4 regions of the Agrobacterium sp. ES01 genome follow, and region 3 is predicted to be linked to each of the others. Evidence: riboswitches for the same ligand, from Rfam matches in the RefSeq annotation. Region 3 holds a riboswitch; each other region holds the start of a gene.

Region 1 (4,446 bases), on a different contig from region 3:
TCATTGGCAAAGACGGGCGTTGCCGACCACACCGTCGCCGGCGTGCCGCCGCTGCCGTCAGACACGTCGCCGGTATGCATGTCCCACACCTTTTTCAGGTCCTTGACATTATCGGTCGTAATCTCGGTCAGCGGAGAATATTTCTGCGCATTCAGCTGTCCGTGAAAACTGTCCCATGTCGCCGTTTTCGGCATCATCGGAATATTCGTGCGCTGACGCGGCGTGGTGTTGAATGTCGGATCGGCGACGCCCGGATAGCGGTCCGGCTTGGGCGTTGCGTCCGCAAGCGCCGGGGGCGTAGACGGCGCGGCCGTATCGGCGCTATCGGATGTCGAAGGCGCGCTTGGCGCCGTGCTGTCCTGTTCGAGTGTGGTGCCGGCTGACGGAGCCGCCGGCGCTTCGGGCTGGGTGGTATCCTGGGCATAGGCGGCGGTGCCCAATGCGGCCAGGATGAGGCCGCTTGCAAAAACGATATTCATCCGCTTCATCATGCTGCTCCTTGAAATGTCGTTGCGGCAGGCGAAGGCTGGGCGATCTCCCAGATCGCACCGATCAGGGCCACAACCATGGCGCCAATCAGCAACCATTCATGCAGAAAATATCCGGCAGCTGCCGTGCAGACGATGTCGAGTACTATTAATGCGCGTACGACGTTTCTCAGCGCACCATGGCCGAAAATCGGGAAAAACAACGCCGCCAACAACATGATGGCCGTGGAAAACACCACCAGACCCGCTCCGATCGAACCGTTGACGCCCGTGAGCGGGACAACAAAATTATAGAGTGCGACGGCAAGGCCGAGGGCAGCGCCGACAGCAAGCACCCAAATTCCCAATGGGTAATAATAATTTGGATTGTTCATGACTTTCCTCTTCGAGTTGGGACGGCCCAAAACGCAAAACTGTGCCCAACCACCCGCCGTGTGATTGAACGAAACCACTTTGTTTTGACCGTTTTCAGGGTCTGCACTACTCACCCCTTGTTGGGGTGAACGCACAACTTGGCGATAGGATCCATCGCGCCTTGCACATTAGCGAAATAGTTCGAAGCGCCGCCGTGTCGTGACCAGACGGCAACCAAGGGGCGGACACAGTTTTCAGCGACTATTCAAATTGCGCATTCTCGATGTCGCTTTCCATCGCATCGCACCCCCGCATAGCCGCTAGTATGATCTCAATCCAAGGTGCCGGGCCGCAGGGAGGCGGAGCGGAGAATTGGGAAGCCGGTCTAAATCCGGCGCTGCCCCCGCAACGGTGGCGGAGCGAAAAATCCGACGGGAGGCCACTGGGCAGACAAGCCTGGGAAGGAGTCGGATGGTCCATGATGGACAGCTCCGGAGCCCGGAAACCAGCCTTGTAGACATGTCAGTTTCGGCCGCGGCGGGCGGTCCGGGCACATGCGGCAAACCCAAGAGGCCGCATTGCTTTTCTGCGTCCGCCAATGAACATCAATGAGGGCGCAAATGGATTTGCAGACGACAGTTTTGCGGCAACTTAAGAACCGCCGCGAAGGCTTCTCCCTGGAGCAGCCCTTTTATATCGATGAGGACATTTTCAAGCTGGACATGGAGACCATCTGGTACCGTGACTGGCTGTTTATCGGCCATGACTGCGAGGTTCCCCGCGCCGGCAATTATTTCACCGTGCAGATCGGCGACTATCCCGTGGTCGTCGTGCGCGGCAAGGATGGCGTCATTCGCGCTTTCCACAACACGTGTCGCCATCGCGGGCATCGCGTTTGCACGTCCGAGCGCGGCGCGGCGGCCAAGATGGTTTGCCCCTACCACAACTGGACCTACGACCTCGACGGCTCGCTGGTCTTTGCCCGGCAGATGGGTGAAAGCTTCGACAAGGCAGAGTTTGGCCTGAAGCCCGTCGCCTGCGAGAGTGTAGCCGGCTATATCTTCGTCTGTCTTGCGCAGGAGCCTGCCGATTTTGCGCCGATGCGCGCCAGTATCGAACCCTATATGGCGCCGCACCGTCTGGCCGAAGCCAAGGTTGCCGCCCGCTCGACCATTATCGAAAAAGGCAACTGGAAGCTCGTCTGGGAAAACAATCGCGAGTGCTATCACTGCGCCGGCAACCATCCCGAACTTTGCCGAACCTATCCGGAAGCGCCGACTGCGACCGGCGTGCAAGGCGCCGGCGACGATCCGGTCATTGCCGAGCATTGGGCCCGTTGCGAAGCCGGTGGGCTGCCGAGCGAGTTCCTGATGGATCCGACAGGCCAGTTCCGCGTTGCCCGCATGCCGCTGATCCCCGGTGCGGAGAGCTACACCATGGACGGCAAGCCGGCGGTGAAGAAGCCGCTGTCAGGCGACGTCAACATCTCCAATATCGGCACCATGCTGCTGTTCCACTATCCAACCACGTGGAACCACATTCTCGGCGACCATGCGATTTCCTTCCGCGTGCTGCCGCTGTCTGCAGAAGAGACGGCGGTCACGACGACATGGCTCGTTCACAAGGACGCGGTGGAAGGCGTCGACTATGACGTCGAAAAGCTGACCCATGTGTGGAACATGACCAACGACCAGGACCGCTCCATCGTTGAAGAAAACGCCTTCGGCATCCGCTCGCCGGCCTATGAGCCCGGCCCCTACTCCGTCGAACATGAAGGCGGCGTGATGCAGTTTGTCGAATGGTACGCCAATTTCATGGTCAACCGCCTGCAGGGCGACAAGGCTCCACTCTCGGTCGTGGCATAAAATGGCAAAAGACAAAACATACAGGCATGTCGATGAAATGCGGCCCTGGAGCGACAAGGAGCATATGCTCGAATGTGTCGCTTGGACGCCGGAAACACCGGATGTGATGACCTTCACCTTCAAGTCTGACCATCCGGGCCACTGGTTCCGATACCAGCCGGGTCAGTTCCTCACGCTGGAACTGCCGGTGGGGCCGGAACCGGTCATGCGCACCTATACGATCTCGTCCACGCCGTCGCGTCCCTACACCATTCAGGTGACGGCCAAGGCGCAGAAGGATTCCATCGGCACACGCTGGATGATGGAACATCTGCAACCGGGCATGAAACTCAAGGCCTATGGGCCGGTTGGCGACTTTTCCTATGTCCGTCATCCCGGCGACAAATACCTGTTCATCTCGGCCGGCTCCGGCATTACACCGATGATGTCGATGACCCGCGATCTCTCGGACCGCGAACCCGACAGCGACATCGCCTTCGTCCACTGCGCCCGCTCGCCCAACGATATCATCTTCCGCTGGGAGCTGGAATACAAGGCGCGCTACATGCCGCATTTCACGCTCGGCTTTATCGTCGAGCAGCTGGAGCGCACGCAGCTGTGGTCGGGCCTGAAGGGTTGGGTGGACCGGGCCAAGATCTCGCTTCTGGTGCCCGACTTCCTCGACCGCAAGGTCTTCTGTTGCGGTCCTGCGCCCTTCATGGCGACGGTCAAGGACGCACTTCAAAGTGCGGGCTTCGACATGGACCACTATCATGAAGAAGCCTTCCTGCCGGCCGCTGCCCCTGCCCCGATCGTGGTGCCCGATTATGCTGACGGCGAAAAGCCGACCAAGGTCACATTCGCCATGTCGGGCAAGGACGGTCTGTGCGAGCCGGGCCACACCCTGCTTCAGGCCGCGCGTGCCTCGGGTGTGCGAATTGCCGCTGCCTGCGAATCCGGGCTTTGCGGCACCTGCAAGGTGATGAAGCTCAAGGGCGAAGTCGACATGCAGCATAATGGCGGCATTCTCGAAGAAGAGATCGAGGAAGGCTATATCCTCGCCTGCTGCTCACGTCCGCTGACACCCGTCGAGATCGAAGCTTAAACCCTCGATTTCACGACCGCGATCTATTCTTCGGAGCGCTCATCACTCTCCCGATCGCGGTCGTAGCGCCTTTGCAGCGGAAATGGCGGCAACCAGTTTTCGCGCCTCACCGTCCAGAGCTCGTAGGTCGGGACCAGTCGATTGGGCTGATCGAGCGATCCGAGATTGACCTCGATCTCATCGCCGCTGCATGAAAAGACGGACGATCCACAGCGCGGGCAAAAATGCCGTCCTTGATAAGCGCGCGTTTCTCCGTCCACTTTCACCGCGTCTTGCGGGAAAATAGCCGAGGCATGAAACAGCGCACCATGGTGTTTCCGACAATCCATGCAATGGCAAAGTCCAACCCTGTCGGGCCGGCCTGAAGCGACAATACGCAGCGCACCGCACAGGCACCCGCCGGTCAAGGTTTCCATCCATCATCTCCCCATCATGAAACTCGGCCAGACCATTGCCGAGACTGGCTTCAATGTCACGACGCTCTGTGCCCGCTGCCAGTCGGAATCGGGGCCATTCCGGCGACATGTACGGAGGACTGAAGTATTGCGACGACAGTCACTTGCCTTGCCTTAGATTAAAGCAAACGCATATTTTTTATGCGCCACCTTGAAATCAGCGCATGGATACGTCCGCTCCCAGCCATAAAGTCCCGCAA
Region 2 (4,446 bases), 120 kb from region 3:
TGGTGGCTTCAATCCCATCAAGGACCTCTACAAGATGCAGGTCTATGCCATTTCTGCCTGGCGCAACGCGCATGTGCCGCCGGGAGCGCTTGGGCCGTCTGGGGAGGTTATCCCAGCCAATATCCTGACCAAGGCACCTTCTGCGGAACTGCGTCCCGATCAGACGGACCAGGATTCCCTGCCACCTTATCCGGTTCTGGATGACATTCTGGAATGCCTGGTGGAAAAGGAGATGTCGGTTGAAGACATCATTGCGCGGGGGCACGACGTCGCGACGGTCCACCGCATCGAGCACCTGCTTTATCTGGCGGAATACAAGCGTCGTCAGTCGGCGCCGGGCGTGAAGATCACCAAGAAGAATTTCGGCCGTGATCGGCGCTATCCGATTACGAACCGGTTCCGGGATCGTGCATGAGCGATCGTACCGAGGATCCGGGCGTTCGGACCGCGATGCCTGAATTCTCGCAGGCTGAGCGAGACTATATCTTTTCCGTCTCGGCGAGCGAAGAGCGGCGCAGCTCGCTCTTCGGTGTGGTGTCGGCCTTTGCCTATTATGCGCCGGCAATCGCCATCGGCGCCTATGGCTTATGGGACGGCGACTTCAAGGTGCTTGGCATCGGTTTCCTGACATTGGTCGCCAGTCTCGTATGGGGCTTTGCGGGCGAGTGGGGTCGCCGCAACGCGTTGCAGACGGGCGTGGCGATTGTCGTCAAGCTGCGGCGTGCGCTGGAACAGCCAACCAGTTTGTAGGCGAATTTGTTATTGGGGAGGGATTATGCGCAGTTCGGTTGAGATCTACGACATGGAGACGCGCGAGTGCGAGGTGGTCTGGCAGACAGACGATCTTGTCGAAGCGCCGAACTGGTCCCGCGACGGCGAATTCCTGATCGTCAATGGAAATGGGCTGCTCTACGCGCTGCCGCTCGGCGATGATGACGCCGAGCCCGAGCTGATCGATACCGGTCTCGCGGTCCGGCTCAATAACGACCATGGACTGTCACCCGACGGCGCATCCATTGCCTTTTCGGATGAGACGCTGTTTGGCAAGTCCTGCATCTATATTCTTGGTGATGGAGATGAGGAGCCGCGTCAGATCACTGCCAATATGCCATCCTATTGGCATGGCTGGTCACCGGACGGACGGGAACTCGCCTATTGCGGTGCGCGCGATGGTGCCTTCGACATCTATACGATTTCGGTCCGTGGTGGCACCGAACGGCGACTGACTTTCGGTGAAGGCCATAATGACGGCCCGGACTATTCGCCGGATGGCGGCTGGATCTATTTCAATTCCAGCCGTACCGGTCTGATGCAGATCTGGCGTATGCGATGCGATGGATCCGGACTGGAACAGCTGACATCGGACGGACAAGGCGATTGGTTCCCGCATCCTTCGCCCAATGGCGAGAAGGTTCTCTTTCTATCCTACGATCCGGATGTCTCCGGCCATCCTCGCGACAAGACTGTACGGCTTCGATTGATGGATGCAGATGGCGGCAATGTCGAGACGCTGTTCGAATTCTTTGGCGGGCAGGGCAGCATCAACGTGCCCAACTGGTCTCCCGACGGAACAGCATTCGCCTTTGTCCGCTATTTCCCCGAATAGACAGGCCGGTGTCGTTGCCGGCGCTTTGCGTTTGCCGTGCTTCGCGCTAAACCAACGTTGTCTGGTGCCCGCGCGAGCGGGAGAATCGGGAAGCCGGTGGAAATCCGGCGCGTGCCCAACGCTGTGAGGCTGATGCACGATCGGGAGTTTCCTGGAAACTCAGGCCACTGGTCTTGCGACCGGGAAGGCGATCGGAGCAGATGATGCCGAGCCAGAAGACCGGCCGGACACGATAGGCTTTGCCTGTGCGGACAGCAGGCGGTCGCAGCATTGTTGGGGATTTGACGATGCACGACGAACCACACGATCATTTCGTGCGGGCAGGGGCTTTTTGCGTTGAAGAACGCAACGCCGTCTACCGCGCCATCCATACCCGCCGTGATGTGCGGGATCAGTTTCTATCCGATCCATTGCCCGATGCATTGATCACTCGACTGCTGGAGGCGGCCCATGCCGCACCGTCCGTCGGGTTCATGCAGCCGTGGAATTTCCTGGTCGTGCGCGATGCTCGGATGCGGGAGGCGGTCTGGCATGCCTTCAGCCGTGCCAATGATGAAGCGGCAGAGATGTTCTCTGGAAGCCAGCGTGACAGCTATATGCAGTTGAAGCTCGAAGGCATCCGCAAGGCGCCGGTGGGAATCTGCATTACTTGCGATCCGACGCGCGGCGGTCCAGTTGTGCTCGGTCGCACGCATAATCCACGCATGGACAGCTATTCCACCGTTTGCGCCGTGCAGAACCTGTGGCTTGCGGCGCGTGCGGAAGGAGTGGGGGTCGGTTGGGTCAGTATCTTTCGCGATGCGGATTTGCGCGCGATCTTCGGCATTCCGGAACATGTCGAGATCATCGGCTGGTTCTGCCTTGGCTATGTCGACAAGCTCTATGATCAGCCGGAACTGGCGCTCAAGGGCTGGCGGCAGCGCTTGCCGCTTGAGGACCTGGTGTTCGAAGAGCGATGGCCCGATGGAGACGGCTGAGCGAATTCGCCTTATTGTACGGGTTGCGCGCCTGACAGTGCCGGGTGCTTCAGGTCGATGCTGCTTGTTTCCTTGGGAAGGAAAACCGGGCCGACCTGCCTTACGGTGCTGGTGCTCGGATCATAGGGGCGCTCCATCGGATCGATGGTGATTTTCTCAGGCGCGATTTTGTCAGGCATGGTCTTGATCGGGGTAATGGCGGAATAAGCCGCAGCGGTGCTCTGCTGACGGTTGGCGTAGCTCAGCGCCTTTTGATGGAAGGCTGTCAGGTTGCAGCCGCAGGCCTTGTCGTCACCGGTCTTGCGGTGGAGATAGGCAAAGGCGCTCGGAAGGTCGCGATAGGGCCGCCCGGTGGACGCTGAGACCATATCCGCGCTCTCCTGGCTCAGCAGGGAGTGATAGTAGAGCTCAGTCTGGGTGCCGGGGCACATATTATCGCAAAGTCCGGCATCGCGTCCGAACATGGCCGGCGTCGCGTTGGACGATATCGGAAAAAAGGCACCGTCGCAGGTGCGCACGCACATGGTTCTAAGTGTTCCGCCCTGACCCTGCAGGCTGGCACGCCACCCGTCGATTGCGTAAGAGTTGCGCATGGCGTCGTCCGGTATCCGCAACGTTCCTGCCGGCGACGAGGCCTGCTCGTCCGCCAAAGGCTGTTCTATCTCATGTCCGGGGAGCGCGTTGCAGCCGTTCTCATCCAAGGCCTTCAGCAGGCGGGCACGCAGGGAGTTGGGAATGGCGCGTCCCTCCTTCAGGCTGTCGCGCTTTTCCTCCAGAATCTGTCGGTTCTGCTGCATGCGTTCCAGTGAGGACGTCAACGTATCGCAAGAGGAATTGCCGTTTGGGCCGAAGGTGACAATGCTGGAGTTGTCGCAATGCAGGCGGCGAATATCCTGCTTTGTCTTGCGGATTTCGAATTTCTGCCGGGCAATTGCGCTGGAATAGCTTCGGATCTCGGCATTGTCGGCGCTTACTGTCTGTGGTGCCGATACCAGTCGATCCCGCAGCCTGTCACAGACCACTGTCGCGTTGGCGGCAGCAGGCAGCGCCACCAATGTGGCAATCATCAACAGCAGGGTGTCACGACCTACAATCACGTGGCTTTCCCGTTTGGCCCTATGCGTCATGCATTGTTGCAGACATCATAAGACTTTGCCGTGTTCTCGCCAACCGCCCAGCGCATTTTACGTTAACGACGGTTGGTCAGAGCGTGAAGGACGATCCTCAGTCGGGCTGAGAGGCTTCGACCACGGCAAGTGCTGCCATATTGACCACGCCGCGCGATGTGACTGATGGCGACAGGATGTGGGCCGGCATTGCAGCACCCAGCAGGATTGGGCCGACATGCAGGCCTTCCATCATGGTCTTCATCAGGCCGAGCGCGATATTGGCGGCATCCAGGTTCGGGAAAACCAGCAGATTGGCCTCGTCGGTCAGTGAACTGTTTGGCATGACGCGGCTGCGCAGAAGCTCGGAGATCGCCGAGTCGCCATGCATTTCACCGTCTGCTTCCAGTTCGGGTGCGACGTTGCGGATAATGCCCAGGGCTGCGCGCATCTTGCGGGCGCTTTCGGAATCGCGCGAGCCGAAGTTGGAATGCGAGAGAAGCGCGGCGCGCGGCGTGATGCCGAAGCGACGGATTTCGTTGGCGGCCATCACCGTCATCTCCGCCACTTCCTCCGCACTCGGATTGTATGTGACATAGGTGTCCGTGAAGAAGGTCGCGCCGCGTGAGGAGATCAGCAGGCTGAGGCCGGAGAAATCTATAATGCCGGGCTTCTTGCCGATGATCTGACGCACATCGCGCAGATGGCGATCGTAGCGACCTTCTACGCCGCAGATCATCGCATCTGCTTCGCCACG
Region 3 (4,446 bases):
CTGCCCAGGGCCTGTCGAAATAGGTGTCGATGCGGGTGCCCACGGCCTGAATGACAAGCCGCATCGGCTTGCCCGGCACGTCGATGAACCCTTTGAGACGCAGAATGTCATGGTCGGAAATGATGTTCTTCAGCGTCTCCGCAAAGGCTGCCGGATCGGTAATCGATGGCAGTGTGAGCGCGAAGCTCTCGAATTCATCGTGGTCATGGTGATGAAGATGATCATGGTCGTCGCCACTCTCATGCGCCGCAGCATGCTCCAGCTCGTGGTGAGACTTGCGATTGTCGATGTCGCCTTCCGTAGCGGCACCAAGCCCCAGAAGCACCAGTGCCGGAACCTCGCCATGGCGGGCCTCGATCAATGACGGTTTGCGGGCAATGCGGCCGGCAACCTTTGACTTGACGTCGGCAAGCGCCTCGGCCTCCAGAAGATCGGCCTTGTTGAGTATGATCAGGTCAGCGCAAGTGAGCTGATCCTCGAACAGTTCCTCAATCGGGCTTTCGTGGTCAAGATTGTCATCGAGCGCACGAAGCGCGTCCACCTTGTCGTGATCATCGGCAAAGCGCCCGGCAGCGACCGCTGCACTATCGACGACCGTGACCACGCCATCCACCGTCACCCGCGTCTTGATACCCGGCCAGTTAAACGCCGCGACCAGCGGCTGCGGCAAGGCAAGCCCCGATGTCTCGATCACGATGTGATCGGGGCGGTCTGGCCGGTCCAGGAGCTTTTCCATGGTCGGAATGAAGTCATCGGCGACCGTGCAGCATATGCAGCCATTGGTGAGCTCGATGATGTCGTCTTCGGTGCAATTATCGGCACCGCAGCCCTTCAGCACATCGCCATCGACACCCAGATCACCGAATTCGTTGATTATGAGGGCGATCTTCTTGCCGCCGGCATTCATCAGCATGTTGCGGATAATCGTGGTCTTTCCCGATCCGAGAAAGCCGGTGATGACGGTTGCCGGAATTTTGGCCTGCAGCATGATTTAACCCTTCATTTTCAGCGGCAAACCGGCCGCTACGAAATACACTGTGTCCGCTTGTGCGGCGATCATCTGGTTGAGCCGCCCCGCATGGTCGCGAAATTTGCGCGCCATGCGATTATCCGGCACGATCCCAAGCCCAACTTCATTGGCAACGATCACGATCTCTCCTGAGAGATGGCGAAGGCAGTCAGCCAGCCCGGCGCTCTGCCCCTCCACATCCTTGTCCGCCAGCATCAGATTGGACACCCAGAGCGTCAGACAATCGACCAGAACGGCATTCTGTGACGCGCTGGACGAGGTCAGCGTCTCAACCAGCTCGAGTGGCGCCTCGTGGGTGATCCACCCCTCACCCCGATCCGAACGATGGGCCGCGATGCGCGCCCGCATCTCGTCATCGAAGGCCTGTCCTGTTGCGATGTAATGTCGGTCCAGACACGTATCTGTGACAATGTTTTCGGCAAAACGCGACTTTCCGGAGCGCGCACCACCCAGAACAAATGTCACATTTCTGGTTTTATCCGCTGCCACGTCAATTCACCTTGTCGGACGAGCCGAACAGGCCGCCGGGCTTGCCGATGATCACGGTACGATCCTTAGCGGTCGCCTTGCCGGAAATGGCAAAATCGGGATTGCTCTTGTCTTCCTCGGGCAGGAGCTTGTCCACATTGGGTAGCTCCACCTCCGCGTCGGCGGCAGAATTCAGGTCTTCGGCGTTGCGACCGATAAAGCGCGGCAGAATGGCAAAGAACAGCGCGGCCACGACCAGCAAGAGGACCGTCCAGCGTTTGAACAATGCAGAAGGCTTCATCGGGTTTGCATGTCGCATGCAATGCACGCGACCTCCCGGCAGCAACAACAGCGTAGACGCGACCGCAAGGGCGCTTCACCAAATGTCGCCACGACAACCTCCGTGCTGGCAACGGGGAGATACCCCAGTTTCGGGCGTCAGGCCCTGAAGGACGGCAGGTCTCCTGGCTCGCGGCTTCGGGCGCAGCGCAGTCACGCGCATTTGCCCACGGCTTTCCCTCACCTTCCCGAAAACTACCGTGATGCGAAAGGCGGACGATTCGTAGATAAGGAGGCGTCCAACCCCGGTTATTCGCACCACATTTTCAGTGGCTTTTCCGCCTGCAGGAAGACCACCTGCCGCCGCACCATGCGGTCGATCTCGACAGTCTTCAGCACAAACGGATGAGAAAGCCTCGCCGCTCTACAGTCGCGGGGTCGGCTGCGATTGGGACGCCCTGTTTGGGTCCATCCGTCGCATTCCCTTTTGCTCTCCGCGTCATCCCAGGATGAAGCGGAAACCATCCAATTCTCCCGCATGATTATGCGTTCCGCCGAATGAAGTCAATCAAACCGGCGACCTCAAAAGACAGGGGACGACTTCGCTCACAGAGGAATGTTGTCGTGTTTCTTCCAAGGATTGGACAGGTCCTTGTTACGCAGCATCTTCAACCCGCGCGCCAGCCGTCGGCGGGTCGATTGCGGACGGATGATCTCGTCGATATAGCCACGCTCGGCGGCCGCGAACGGCGACAGGAAGCGGTCTTCATACATCTTGGTGTGCTGGGCAATCTTGTCTGGATCAGCGATATCCTTGCGGAAAATGATCTCGACCGCACCCTTGGCCCCCATCACCGCGATCTGCGCCGTTGGCCAGGCATAGTTGATGTCACCACGCAGATGCTTTGACGCCATCACATCGTAAGCGCCACCGAAGGCCTTGCGGGTAATCACAGTCAGCTTCGGCACGGTCGCCTCGGCATAGGCAAACAGCAGCTTGGCGCCATGCTTGATCAATCCGCCATATTCCTGCGCTGTGCCCGGCAGAAAGCCCGGCACATCGACAAAGGTGACAATCGGAATGTTGAAGCAATCGCAAAAGCGGACGAAGCGTGCAGCCTTGCGGCTGGCATCGGAATCAAGGACGCCGGCCAGCACCATTGGCTGGTTGGCGACAAAGCCGACGGTCGACCCCTCGATGCGACCGAAACCACAGACGATATTCTTGGCGAAGCTTGCCTGGATCTCGAAGAAATCGCCTTCATCCGCCGTCTTCAGGACCAGTTCCTTGATGTCGTAGGGTTTGTTGGCATTGGCAGGCACCAGCGTGTCGAGAGACGTATCGGTCTGGTCAACGGGCTGAAAGCACTCGATCTCGGGAACTGGCGCCGTATTCGACTGCGGCAGAAGCTCGATCAACCGGCGCACCTGCAGCAGCGCTTCCACGTCGTTTTCATAGGCGCCATCGGCGATCGATGATTTGGTCGTGTGGATAGAGGCTCCACCCAATTCTTCCGCAGTCACCGTCTCGTTGGTCACGGTCTTCACCACATCGGGGCCTGTCACGAACATATAGGAGGTATCGCGCACCATGAAGATGAAATCGGTCATGGCCGGCGAATAGACGTCACCGCCGGCGCAGGGCCCCATGATCACCGAAATCTGCGGAATGACACCAGAGGCCAGCACATTGCGCTGGAACACCTCTGCATAACCGCCAAGCGCTGCCACACCCTCCTGGATGCGCGCACCGCCGGCGTCATAGATCCCGATAATCGGCGCACGGTTTCTAAGCGCCATATCCTGGATCTTGCAGATCTTCTCGGCATGCGCCTCCGACAGCGAACCGCCGAACACGGTAAAGTCCTTGGCAAAGACAAAGACCGTTCTGCCGTTGACCGTGCCCCATCCGGTGACGACACCGTCCCCCGAAATGCGCGTATTCTCCATGCCGAAATCCGAGCAACGGTGCTCGACGAACATGTCGAATTCCTCGAAGGAGCCCTCATCCAGAAAGATGTCGATGCGTTCGCGCGCAGTCAGCTTGCCGCGCTTGTGCTGGGCATCGATGCGCGTCTGTCCGCCGCCAAGCCGCGCTTTTTCGCGACGCTCTTCAAGTTCCCGGAGAATTTCCTTCATGGCAGCCCCTCATCCTCAACGAATGTGCGGGCTTACCATGACAACGCTGCGGATTGAAGCGCAACAGCCTTCGCTATTGGTATTAGGACCCGAAAGAGACAGCCTATGGTTTGCAGGCAGGGTCATTGGACGCGCATTTCGGTGCAGCTGTCTCCACCTTTGGAGCCGGTGACAAGCTGATGCTGGCATTGGCCCCGTCTTCCAGATTCGTCCCCGACCGCACAGTCGGCTTCACGACTTCGACGGCGACGTCAGGCTTTTGCACGAAGGCGTCGAATGTGGCGTCAGGCGCGATGGTTTCTTCGGTCACATAATCTGTTTTCAGCCTGGTCGAGGTCCGAGGCTTCGGCTTGACCACACGCACGAGGCTCGGGGTCTGCAGGGCGAAAGAAAAACGTATGCGCGCGGCGATCTCGTCGGCGAGCGCCTGAATGGCGATGTTTGGATTATCGGTATTGCTGCGAACAAGGAAGCTTCCGGCGGCAACCGGATTACCGGTCACGACATCCGCAGCGGTCACCTTGAAGCGT
Region 4 (4,446 bases), on a different contig from region 3:
GCAGCAGCACGATGATCGCGCCAAGCGCAGCCCCCGACGAGATGCCGAGCAGATGCGGATCGGCCAGTGTGTTGCGGGTCACGGCCTGAAGGGCCGCACCCACCAGTGCCAGACTTGCCCCGATGGACGCGCCCAGCAGCGCCCGCGGTAGGCGCACCTGCCAGACGATATTGTCGCGACCGGCACTCCAGTCGGCCTCCAGGCCGGACATGCCCAGATGGCTGAGGGTGATCTTCCACACATGGGCAAGCGGAATGGCGGTCGCGCCAAAGCTCACGCCAGCCGCAATGGTCGCGACCAGAGCCAGGATCAGCGCCACCACCAGCCACGGCATCAGATGCACGATGGCGTGGCGCGGGCCGTAGATGAAATGCCGGTGGCTCATCAGCGAACCGGCGGGTTGAAGGCAGCAGCCAGCGTCTTGATGGCCTCGATATTGCGCGGGCCGGGCGTTGCCTCGGCATAGGGCAGCACCACGAAGCGATTGTTCTTCACCGCTGGGATATCCTGGAAGGCCGGATTGTCACGCATGAAGGCGATCTTCTGTTCGGCGCTCACTTCGCCGTAATCGACAACCACCACCACATCCGGATTGCGCTCGATCACGCCTTCCCAGCCAACCGTGGTCCAGCTGGTTTCCACATCGTCCATGATATTGGTGCCGCCGGCAGCCTCGATCAGCGCGGTCGGCATGGCATAGCGCCCGGCGGTAAAGGGTTTTTCCTCGCCGGAATCGTAGACAAAGACCTTGAGCGGCCCCTTGCGCTCCGGCAGATCCGCCATCGCCTCGGCGAGCTGCTGCTTGTAGCCGGCGACCAGTGTCTCGGCGCGTTCCGCCACGCCGAAGATGCGGCCAAGATTGAGAATGTCGCCATACATGTCGTCCATCGACGACTTCGACTTCTTCATGATGTGGATGCAGCTTTCGGTCAGCTCATAGACCTTGATGCCGAAGGGCGTCAGCGTGTCGGGCGTGACCTCGCCGCCCACCTTCATGCCGTAGTTCCAGCCGGCAAACAGGAAATCGGCGTCGGCACCCAGCAACACTTCCTTGGTCGGATAAGTGGGCGTCAGTTCCGGCAGGGCTGCGATGTCGGCGGTCAGCGTCTCGTCCAGCGTCTTCCAGCCGGTCACCCCGGTATAGCCGGCCATATTGCCGGTCAGACCGAGCGCCAGCATCATTTCCGTGAGGTTGACGTCGTTGGAGACGGCCCGTTTCGGTGCCGCATCGAAGGTCACCTCGCGGTCGCAGCTTTTGACCGTGACCGGAAAACCGGATGCGGCAGCCGTTGTTGCCGAAAGGGCGAGTGCGGACAGAAGCAATGGGGCGAGACGCATGATTATTTCCCTGAAATGGATGGCTGAAGATGGAATGAAAAACGCGGCCGCCCGGTGACCGGGTGACTGTCGATCACGGTTTCCACGGCAAAGGTGTCGCGGATCGCATCGGGCGTGAGCACATGGCCGGCGGCACCGAAATCGACCTGGCGGCCCCTGGCCAGCACCAGCACATGATCGGCATGGGCAGAGGCCAGCGACAGATCGTGCAGCGACACGATCACCGTGGTTGGCAGATGCGACAACAGCGCCAGGACTTCGAGCTGATGGCGGATATCCAGGTGGTTGGTGGGCTCGTCGAGAATCAGCAGGTCGGGCTTTTGCGCAAGCGCACGCGCAATCATCACCCGCTGCTTTTCGCCACCGGACAGCGAGGCGAAATTGCGCGATGCCACATGGTCGATCTTCATCAGGGACAGCGCGTCCCCGATTGCGGCATAGACCGCGTTCCGGCTCATGCCTGATAGATGGGGCGACAGCCCAAGTTCGACGATTTCGGCGACCGTCAGCCCGAAATCGGTGGCAGGTTCCTGCAAAACCGTTGCAATCCGTCGTGCGACATCGCGCGGCTGCATGTCCCACACATCGGCGCCATCCAGCAGGATACGGCCGCAAGAGGGGCGGTGATAGCGGTAAAGACAGCGCAGCAGGCTGGACTTGCCGGCGCCATTGGGCCCGACTATGGCCAGCATCCGGCCGGCCTCGACGGCAAAATCGATCTCGCAGACAAGGGACGGCCCGCGATGCGGTCCCCAGCTCAAGCCTTCGACGGCAAGCCGGGCCGGACTAGAGCCGATCAGGGACGACGGCAGTTCCATCGCAAGCCTCCACGCAAGAAGCGGGGGAGCGGGAAGAGCCTATGCGGCCGTCAACAGCAATGTGAACGTCGAACGCCATCAATCTTTCCCCTTGGCTCACCCCGGCCAGGTTTCTTCAGACATGTCGAGGGCAGGTCTCCTGACTTGCGGGTCACAGCGCCCCCGGACCTTCCCGGCCTTTCGGCCAGTGGCATTCCCGGGTGAACTCACCGCTCACAGTTGCGGGGACAGTCACGGATTTGCGCCCTTTTGGGTACGTCTCACCGTGTTCCCTTTTAATCCCCTCCAGCGCATGCCTTCGGAGAACCTTCAACGGGGATGGGTGTAATTATATTACGTCGGGACGTCAATGGGGAATTTGCGGTCGAGCGGCAACGCAAACATTGGCGGTCCCTGAACCCGTCGTCATTCCTGTGCCTACACAGGCCTCCAGCCGACGCGCATCTGCGTGCCGGGAGGGTGTGGTGCCCTACCGTGCATCGTCGAAGGGTGCTTCCCCGCGCGCCAGAGATCGCGCTCGCTGATGGAACCCGGGTCAGGTCCGGGGTGACGGCGGAAGAAGGGATTGAGGTGATGCCCTCAAACGGTCCCATCCACAATCACCAGCGGTCGCCCTTGCGTGCAGGCTTCTATCCGGGCGTGGACCTTGTAGACCTCGGCCAGCATCGCCGGCGTGATGACCTCGGCTGTCGGGCCGTCGGCCACCAGATGGCCGTTGGAGACGATCATGGTGTGGTCGCAGTAGCGCATGGCGTGGTTGAGGTCGTGAAGCGCGATCAGCACGGCCATGCCGCTTTTGCGGGCAAGGCGGTGCATATATTCCAGCACCTCGATCTGGCGGAAGAGATCGAGCGCCGAGGTCGGCTCATCCATCAGGAGGATCTTCGGCTTGCGCACCAGCGCCTGGGCAATCGCCACCAGCTGGCGCTGGCCGCCCGACAGGGCACCCAGATCGCGGAAGGCCAGATCGGCAATGCCGAGCGAGGCCAGAATGCCGTCGATTTCGGCCAGTTCATCGTCGCCAACGCGCCAGCTGCCGCCCTGCTTGGCGGCCAGAAGCACGCTTTCGTAAACGGTCAGAACCGCATTCGCGCCGGTATCCTGGGGCATGTAACAGATGGCGTTGGAGGTCGCCTCCGTGCCCGACACATGCACAACGCCATCGCCCGACAACAGGCCTGCAATGCGCTTGAACAATGTCGACTTGCCAGCCGCATTGGGGCCGATGATGGCGGTCAGTGCGCCGCCATGGATGGCACCGGTGGTGATGTCGGAGAAGATCGTGGTGCGGCCATAGCGGGCACCGATCTTTTCGAGGGAGAGGGCTACCATGCGCGCCGCCTGTTGGTGAAGATGAGCGAGAAGAAGAAGGGGACGCCGACCAGAGCCGTGATCACGCCGATCGGCAGGATTGCGCCGGGGATCAGCATTTTCGACACCACCGAGGTGGCCGACAGCATCAATGCGCCGCAGATGGCAGAGCCCGCCATGAAGAAGCGTTGATCCTCGCCGACCACCATGCGGGCGATATGCGGGCCGACCAGGCCGATAAAGCCGATCGTGCCGACAAAGGAGACCGGGATGGCCGCCAGGAGGCTGACCAAAAGCATGGTCTCCAGCCGAAGCCGCTTGACGTTGACGCCGAACGAGGCGGCCTTGTCGTCACCCAGGCGAAGCGCTGTCAGCGCCCAGGCATTGCGGGCAAAGAGCGGCAGAACGACAACGAGGATTGCACCGGTGACCGCAACCTTGCCCCAGGTGGCTTTGGTCAGCGAGCCCATGGTCCAGAACACCACGGCGGCCAGCGCCTGTTCGGATGCCAGATATTCCAGCAGCGACAAAAGCGCGTGGAAGGTGAAGACCAGGGCAATGCCGAGCAGCACGATGGTCTCCACCGTCACCCCGCGCAGTGTCGACACACCGTAGATGAACAGCGATGCCCCCATGGCCATCAGGAAGGCATTGATCGGGATCATGTACTGGGTCGCACTGGGATAGATCGCAACGCCGGTGACAAGACCGAGCGCCGCGCCAAAGCTGGCGGCCGCCGAAATGCCCAGCGTAAACGGGCTTGCCAGCGGATTGGCGAGAATGGTCTGCATCTGCGCACCGGCCAGCGACAGACAGGCACCGACGGTCACCGCCATCATGGCAATCGGCATGCGGATATCCCAGATCACCACCCGCAGCTGCACATCGGCTGTGGAGGGTGAAAACACGGCCGAAAGCACCTGGGCCAGCGAATAACGCGCCGGTCCAAGCGCCATGTCGGCGGCAACGGACACAAGCA

The links. A riboswitch is a leader RNA that binds a small molecule or an ion and turns the genes downstream of it on or off. The one in region 3 is predicted to bind cobalamin.
Region 1: linked by a shared signal. The riboswitch ahead of ACQQ2Q_RS08910 (aromatic ring-hydroxylating oxygenase subunit alpha) and the one ahead of ACQQ2Q_RS10040 (hypothetical protein) in region 3 are both predicted to bind cobalamin.
Region 2: linked by a shared signal. The riboswitch ahead of bluB (5,6-dimethylbenzimidazole synthase) and the one ahead of ACQQ2Q_RS10040 (hypothetical protein) in region 3 are both predicted to bind cobalamin.
Region 4: linked by a shared signal. The riboswitch ahead of ACQQ2Q_RS02330 (ABC transporter ATP-binding protein) and the one ahead of ACQQ2Q_RS10040 (hypothetical protein) in region 3 are both predicted to bind cobalamin.

Annotation. Positions count from the first base shown of each region.
Region 1 covers NZ_JBNQTH010000002.1:220,319-224,764, reverse strand. The annotation lists gene ACQQ2Q_RS08920 (PQQ-binding-like beta-propeller repeat protein) at 1-488, opposite strand, end outside; gene ACQQ2Q_RS08915 (hypothetical protein) at 488-862, opposite strand; cobalamin riboswitch at 1,165-1,370, shown strand; gene ACQQ2Q_RS08910 (aromatic ring-hydroxylating oxygenase subunit alpha) at 1,463-2,707, shown strand; gene ACQQ2Q_RS08905 (2Fe-2S iron-sulfur cluster-binding protein) at 2,709-3,791, shown strand; gene ACQQ2Q_RS08900 (GFA family protein) at 3,815-4,207, opposite strand.
Region 2 covers NZ_JBNQTH010000003.1:274,173-278,618, reverse strand. The annotation lists gene ACQQ2Q_RS10635 (NAD+ synthase) at 1-415, shown strand, start outside; gene ACQQ2Q_RS10630 (hypothetical protein) at 412-750, shown strand; gene ACQQ2Q_RS10625 (TolB family protein) at 776-1,606, shown strand; cobalamin riboswitch at 1,652-1,848, shown strand; gene bluB (5,6-dimethylbenzimidazole synthase) at 1,894-2,583, shown strand; gene ACQQ2Q_RS10615 (DUF2865 domain-containing protein) at 2,595-3,680, opposite strand; gene ACQQ2Q_RS10610 (NADP-dependent malic enzyme) at 3,808-4,446, opposite strand, start outside.
Region 3 covers NZ_JBNQTH010000003.1:153,734-158,179, forward strand. The annotation lists gene cobW (cobalamin biosynthesis protein CobW) at 1-988, opposite strand, end outside; gene cobU (bifunctional adenosylcobinamide kinase/adenosylcobinamide-phosphate guanylyltransferase) at 992-1,519, opposite strand; gene ACQQ2Q_RS10040 (hypothetical protein) at 1,521-1,799, opposite strand; cobalamin riboswitch at 1,936-2,318, opposite strand; gene ACQQ2Q_RS10045 (acyl-CoA carboxylase subunit beta) at 2,384-3,916, opposite strand; gene ACQQ2Q_RS10050 (hypothetical protein) at 4,020-4,446, opposite strand, start outside.
Region 4 covers NZ_JBNQTH010000001.1:446,450-450,895, reverse strand. The annotation lists gene ACQQ2Q_RS02340 (FecCD family ABC transporter permease) at 1-385, opposite strand, end outside; gene ACQQ2Q_RS02335 (ABC transporter substrate-binding protein) at 385-1,338, opposite strand; gene ACQQ2Q_RS02330 (ABC transporter ATP-binding protein) at 1,341-2,156, opposite strand; cobalamin riboswitch at 2,269-2,482, opposite strand; gene ACQQ2Q_RS02325 (ABC transporter ATP-binding protein) at 2,736-3,488, opposite strand; gene ACQQ2Q_RS02320 (FecCD family ABC transporter permease) at 3,482-4,446, opposite strand, start outside.